Regions from separate parts of the Lutispora sp. genome, predicted to be linked through region 1. Evidence: a T-box and tRNA genes for the amino acid it is inferred to sense, from the RefSeq annotation. Region 1 holds a T-box; the other holds one or more tRNA genes.
What was found. A T-box is a leader RNA that pairs with one kind of tRNA and senses whether it is charged. The one in region 1 lies ahead of serS (serine--tRNA ligase), so its partner is inferred to be a tRNA-Ser.
Positions count from the first base shown of each region.

Region 2: it has a tRNA-Ser gene. The T-box ahead of serS (serine--tRNA ligase) is inferred to sense a tRNA for this amino acid. The anticodon was not compared.

Region 1 covers NZ_JAWLCK010000109.1:4,810-8,380, forward strand. Annotated here, with positions in the region: gene ACESM9_RS12645 (DUF1015 domain-containing protein) at 1-223, shown strand, start outside; gene proS (proline--tRNA ligase) at 557-2,002, shown strand; T-box leader at 2,072-2,269, shown strand; gene serS (serine--tRNA ligase) at 2,320-3,571, shown strand, end outside.
Region 2 covers NZ_JAWLCK010000056.1:11,151-14,721, reverse strand. Annotated here, with positions in the region: gene ACESM9_RS09255 (HD-GYP domain-containing protein) at 166-756, shown strand; tRNA gene ACESM9_RS09250 (tRNA-Ser) at 821-914, opposite strand; gene ACESM9_RS09245 (GNAT family N-acetyltransferase) at 977-1,828, opposite strand; gene ACESM9_RS09240 (S1C family serine protease) at 1,953-3,200, opposite strand; gene ACESM9_RS09235 (ATP-binding protein) at 3,274-3,571, opposite strand, start outside.

The sequences.
Region 1 (3,571 bases):
AGATCCGAGGACTGATGACAGAATTGATTTTGTAGGAGGAATAAGAGGGTTAGGAGAGCTGGAGAAAAGAGTGGAGGAAGGCATGGCTGTAGCCTTTTCCCTTTATCCTACAAGTGTTGAGGATTTGATGAGAATAGCGGATCTTGGAAAAGTAATGCCTCCCAAGTCAACCTGGTTCGAGCCTAAGCTGAGAAGTGGGCTGTTTATACATGAACTGGAATGAAAAAACCTTCTTGATCAAAAGTAAATATTATTGACGATATTTGCACAATAATATATAATAAGCCTGAATATATTAGGCAATGAAGAGGAAAGAAGAGCAAGCAAACCAATAGAGAGAAAAACCCATAGGCTGAAAGGTTTTTCAGGTGAGAGCTACTCCGACCCACCTCAGAGTTGTTGGTGATGAATCAACCGGTGAGCCGTCGTTACTGGCTTAGAGATGGCATGAGCATTCATGCTAAGTTGGGTGGTACCGCGAACACAACCTTCGTCCCATTATGGAGATGAAGGTTTATTTTTTAGGATAAAATATTGAATGAAGGAGTGAAAATTCATGGGAAAGAAAAAAGAGCAGGATTTTGTAAAAGAGATTACCCCAATGGAAGAGGATTTTTCCCAATGGTATACGGATGTCATACTTAAAACTGATATGGTAGACTATGCGCCTGTAAAAGGATGCATGGTTATCAAACCTTATGGATATGGAGTATGGGAAGAGATACAAAGGGTTACGGATAGAAGATTTAAAGAAACAGGCCACAAGAATGCTTATTTCCCTTTGTTGATTCCGGAAAGCTTTTTAAAGAAGGAAGCAGATCATTTCGAAGGCTTTGCTCCTGAAGTTTTGTGGGTTACCCATGGAGGTAATGAGGAGCTTGCTGAAAGGCTGTTTATCAGACCAACTTCAGAAACCATAATCTGTACCATGTATTCCAAGTGGGTTCAATCCTATAGGGATTTGCCTGTATTGATCAATCAATGGGCAAATGTGATCAGATGGGAGAAGACAACAAGACCCTTCCTTAGAACCGCTGAATTCTTATGGCAGGAAGGCCATACAGTTCATGCCACTGAGGAAGAGGCTCAGGAAGAAACATTAAAGATGCTGGAAGTATACAGACAAGTGGCAGAGGATGAATTGGCTATGCCTGTAATCCTTGGCCAAAAGAGTGAAAAGGAAAAATTTGCAGGTGCCAACAAGACCTATACCATGGAAGCAATGATGCATGACGGCAAGGCTTTACAGGCAGGCACATCCCATAATCTAGGCCAGAATTTTGCTAAGATGTTTGATATTCAATACCTGGATAGAGATGGCGTATTGAAATATGGCTGGAGTACATCCTGGGGCGTTTCAACAAGACTAATAGGCGGAATAATTATGACCCATGGAGACAATAGAGGCTTGAAGATGCCACCTAGAGTCGCACCAATACAAGTTGTAGTTCTGCCAATAGCTTTCCATAAAGAAGGTGTATTGGATAAGGCGTTGGAAATCAAGAATGAATTAGCTAAGACCTTCAGAGTGGAATTCGATGATAGGGATACTTACAGCCCAGGCTGGAAGTTTAACTATTGGGAGATGAAAGGTGTACCTCTAAGACTGGAGATAGGGCCCAAGGATATTGAGAAGGGTCAGGTTACAGCAGTAAGGAGAGACACACTAGAGAAATTCACATTGCCTATGGAGGGCTTGACAGAAAAAATACAGGAGATATTGGACGATATTCATCAAACCATGTTTAATAACGCATTAAAAAATAGAGAAGAAAAGACCTATACAACTACAGATTATGAAGAAATAAAGAAGATAATGAAAGAGACTCCCGGATTTGTAAAGACCATGTGGTGCGGCAGCAGGGAATGCGAAGACAAGTTGAAGGAGGAAACTGCAGCTACTATAAGATGTCTCCCCTTTGAACAGGAGCACTTGGGAGATACATGTCCCTTCTGCGGTAAGAAGGCAGAGCATATGATCTATATAGCAAAGGCGTACTAGATAACATTTTTGTATAAACTGCTTGAAATTTTCAATAATAAGTAGTAATATATATTACAATCATATATTGGAAATGCATTGATGGGAAAAAGTAAATGTAACTGCCATAAAGAGAGTCGGCGGCTGGTGGGAGCCGATGGGCAAGGCATTGAATTCCATCCCGGAGCAGACTGTGATGAGCAGGAACGGTGAAAACCGTTAAATACTTGAGAGAGCAGCACATGCTGCTAACTAGGGTGGCAACGCGGATAACCTTTCGTCCCTTTATGGGTGCGAAAGGTTTTATTTTTTAAGAAATTAATAAGGAGGAAAAGATTATGTTGGATATAAGAGAAATAAGAGCCAATCCTGAAGAAGTCATAAGAAAGCTTAAAAGAAGAGGCGGGGAATATAGAATCTCTGAGATTCTGGAACTGGATGAAAAGAGAAGGGATATGCTGGCTTCTGTTGAAGAGCTGAAAGCCAAGAGAAACAAAGTATCCGAAGAAATCGCAAAGATCAAGAAGGCGAAGGGCAATGCTGATGACTTAATTGCAGAGATGAAAGTTGTTTCTGATAAGATTAAAGAAGATGATGATAAGGTAAGAGAAATAGAAGATAAAATCACACAAGTGCTTTTGACCATACCCAATACACCTAATGACAGCATACCTGATGGCAAATCAGATGAAGACAATAAAGAAATGAGAAAATGGGGAGAACCTACTAAATTCCCTTATGAACCAAAAGCTCATTGGGATATTGGAGAGGATTTGGGAATACTGGATTTTGCTACAGCTGGAAAGGTTACAGGTACCAGATTTACATTTTATAGAGGCCTAGGGGCAAGACTTGAAAGAGCATTGATAAACTTCATGCTTGATACTCATATAGCTCATGGATACACTGAGATATTACCCCCCTATATGGCTAACAGCAAAAGCATGCAGGGGACAGGACAACTGCCTAAATTTGAAGAGGATATGTTTAAGGTGAACAACACCGATTATTACCTTATACCAACAGCAGAAGTACCTGTTACCAATATACACAGAGAAGAGATATTGGAGGGAGTAGAGTTCCCAATAAAATATACTGCCTACAGTGCTTGCTTCAGAGCAGAAGCCGGCTCAGCAGGAAGAGATACCAGAGGGCTTATCAGACAGCATCAGTTTAACAAGGTTGAGCTGGTGAAATTCGCTCATCCGGATCATTCCTATGAGGAGCTTGAATCACTAACCAATGATGCAGAGAGAATCCTTCAATTATTAGGCTTACCATATAGAGTTGTATGCTTATGTGCAGGAGACATAGGATTTTCATCAGCCAAGACCTATGACTTGGAGGTGTGGATGCCTAGCTACAACAGATATGTAGAAATCTCAAGCTGCAGTAACTTTGAGGATTTCCAGGCCAGAAGAGCAGACATAAAATTCAAGGAAAATCCAAAGGATAAGGCTAGATTTGTTCATACTCTCAATGGTTCAGGAGTGGCAGTAGGCAGAACTGTGGCAGCTATACTGGAAAACTTCCAGCAGGAAGACGGAAGTGTCCTTATACCGGAAGTATTAAGACCTTATATGGGTGGCA
Region 2 (3,571 bases), on a different contig from region 1:
TATGACGCTATACGATAAAGGCAAGTCTAGCGAAAAGCAGGGACGTGAAGGTACGAGTTTAAGGTGATTTTTCTATGACAACTGAGACATCAAAATAGGTTTTTCAGCCATGGCATGTATAGCACCATGGTTTTTATTATTAGTATATAAACGAGGAGGATTCTTTTGAATTTTGTACAGGGCATCGCATGGCCAAAAGATATTTTTTATAAGAAAATTAACACACTAACAGAACTGCTTAAGTTTGACAATAATACATATGTACATTCACAAAATGTGGCAAGATACTCCACAAGACTTAATAAACTTCTGGGTACCGATATAGATGACAGAATAATGTATTACTCCGGGTTGTTCCATGATATAGGCAAATTGAAGGTAGATCTGAATATTTTGAATAAAGAAAGCGAATTACAGGATAATGAATTTGATATTATTAAAAAGCATTCAAGTCTGGGATATATAATGATGAAAAAATATCTCATGCCAAAAGAGATGCAGTATGCGGCTTTCTATCATCATGAACGCTGGGACGGAAAAGGTTACCCAATTAGACTCAAGGAAGAAGAAATACCCGTTGTGGCGCGAATTATAAGCATATGTGATGTATATGATGCTTTGACATCCGACAGACCATACAGAAAAGCCTTTACAGCAGATGAAGCAGTAAATATGATGAAAAATTTCAATGGACAGTTTGATCCGGAAATGTTTAAAGTCTTTATCAACAATTTGGATTCAATAGTCGACAGGTAACAGCTTAATAAAAAATCAAAACAGGCTTTCATCACATCGATGAAAGCCTTCATTTTACTATGTATGGCGGAGAGAGAGGGATTCGAACCCTCGGTACCCGTTTTGTAGGTACACACGATTTCCAGTCGTGCGCCTTCGACCAGCTCAGCCATCTCTCCGTTTGCTGCTCGCACTATGTTATTATACTAGAAAAAAAACTAATTGGCAACATGAAAATTTATCAAAGAGTCATATACATTTCGTATTGAGCTATTTTTTCTTTTTCAAATCCTAATTTTCTATAGAAACCATATAAAGTATGATTGTTTGGAAAGCTTGTGCCAAGCTTTGTCAGATTCAGCATTTCTATTGCGTTGCTAAGAAGAGCTGAGCCAATTTTCTGTCCTCTATATTTTTTGTCAACCCAAATCAAATTTATTCTGCCATACTCATTTATGCTCAATATGCCCACCATCTTATTATCCATAAAAGCACCATAATTATGCTGTCCTTCCGACTTCTCTATATAGGGGAAATCATTTTGCCAGTTTATGTACACATCTCCCATTCGTTCTCTGACATCTTCCAGTTGGCTAAACTCCACAGGTTTTATGTCATATTCATTATTGAAATTCTTCAATTTGCTTAAATCGGATAATTGAAAATATTGGAGTTCGTATATTTTTTCATAGCCATGTTTTTTGTAGAAATTCAGTGCTCTGTCATTCCCTATTATATTTTCCAACATCATTTGGCTGCAACCTTCACTGATGGCCCTTTCTTTATGAAGATAAAACAGTTCATCGGCGATTCCCGTTCCTCTGTAATCTGGAACAATACAAAAAGCACCGCATCTCATAGTTTTTATCCCCTGATAATCTTTTATACCGCCTAAAACAAGCCCTACAGGTCTATTTTTTTCTATGGCAATGAAAGAATGCTTCAATTCATTGCCTTCAGGGCCAAAAAATCTTTTTCTAAATGCTTCTAAAGGTAAGTCAAACTTAACAATGTAATCTGAAAATCCTTCGTTAAAACATTGATACACCATTTCAAAGTCCACATCATTACAATTTTTAAAAACCACAATCATCACCTACCATTCTATTAGAATGAGGTGGCGCAATGTCCCCCCACATCTTTGGTAAGATTATATCACAACTTTTACTCATCAGAAAGAAAAAAATGTTAAAAGCAGGCTCCTATGCCTGCTTCTCCTAGTTATCGCTTTCTGTCAGCTTCACTTCTACAGTTTTATATCTGTTCAATTCTCCGTAAGCTTCCACTTTTAAAACATCTCCGACTTTTTTACTTTGAATTATTTTTTGCAGTTGTTCTATGGTAGTTACCCTTTCATCATCGATCTTTGTGATTATATCGCCTCTCACCAGTCCTGCCTTGTCAGCTCCGCTTCCATCTATAACCTGCCTGATTAAAACTCCCTGGGGAACATCATACTGTTTTGCTGTTTTCTCATCTATAGTTTGGCCTGTAATTCCCAGATATGGTCTTGATACCTTTTTGTTCTCTATCAATTGCTGTATTATTGGCTTAGCTTCATTTATGGGAATTGCAAATCCCATGCCTTCTACCTGGCTCCTTACCAGCTTAAGAGTGTTTATTCCTACTACCTTGCCTTCAGAATTTACTAAGGCACCTCCGCTGTTACCAGGATTTATTGCAGCATCTGTCTGTATAAGCTTCATTGATCTGTTTCCAACAAACAGTTCTCTGTTTAGACCACTTATGATTCCTGCTGTCACAGAGCCTGCATAATCTGTGCCCATTGGGCTTCCTATAGCAACTGCAAGTTCGCCTACTTCCAGGGTAGATGAATCTCCCAGTTCTGCATAGGGCAGATTCTTTTCTTCCACCTTTATAACAGCTAGATCTGTCTGCACATCTCTGCCTACTACTTTTGCAGATAATTCTCTACCGTCATGGAGAACTACTATTATATTATCTGAACCGTCTATTACATGATTGTTGGTTACTATATGCCCCTGGTTGTCAATTATTATACCTGAGCCGTTGCCCTCACTTTCGTAAGTAAATCCAAAAAAGTCTTGTACGCTTTTCTTAATCCTGATAGCCACAATGGAAGGGGATACTTTTTTTGCTATAGGTACCACTGGTGAAACGGTCTTGTCTATAACATAGTTATATTGATTTCCTTGGCTTGCATAGACCGCATTTTTGCCTTCCAGGTTATCTATTATATTGTCCGCTAGAAATCCGAATGCAGAGCCAAAAGCCAAACCTATGGCTAATGTTATTGCTATAGCAGCCTTGCCCCACCTCTTAGGCTTTTTCTCGATTACTTCTGTATAGAATACCGGTTTATTATGCTCTATATTCTCTTCGTTTCTTTCTGTATCTCCATACTCTTTTTCATTTGTTTCGATAACTTCTATATCTTCCTTGGACACATCTTCCATAAAGTCTCTTCTGAAATCATCATTCATCAAAATCCCTCCTTAGTTTTCCTTGATTCTATTCTAAGATATAGATTTTAATAAATTATGAATAAAATGTTAATTATTTGGATTTATCAATGGTAAAAGAGAATTTTATAGCTCCATCAAGTCTATCTGCCCAGATCTCCTCTCCCTGAAGTATTATCATTTCCTTTACTATGGACAATCCAAGGCCAAATCCAGACTTATATATGCCTCGGGACTCATCCCCCTTATGAAATCTCTCCCACATATTCTTCAGCTTGTTATCGTCCATATTTGTACTTGTATTTGTAATCTCCACAATTACTTTATTTTTTTCTTCCCGGGTTCTAAGGCTTATATATCCCTCTTCCTCTGTAAATTTCACTGCATTGTCC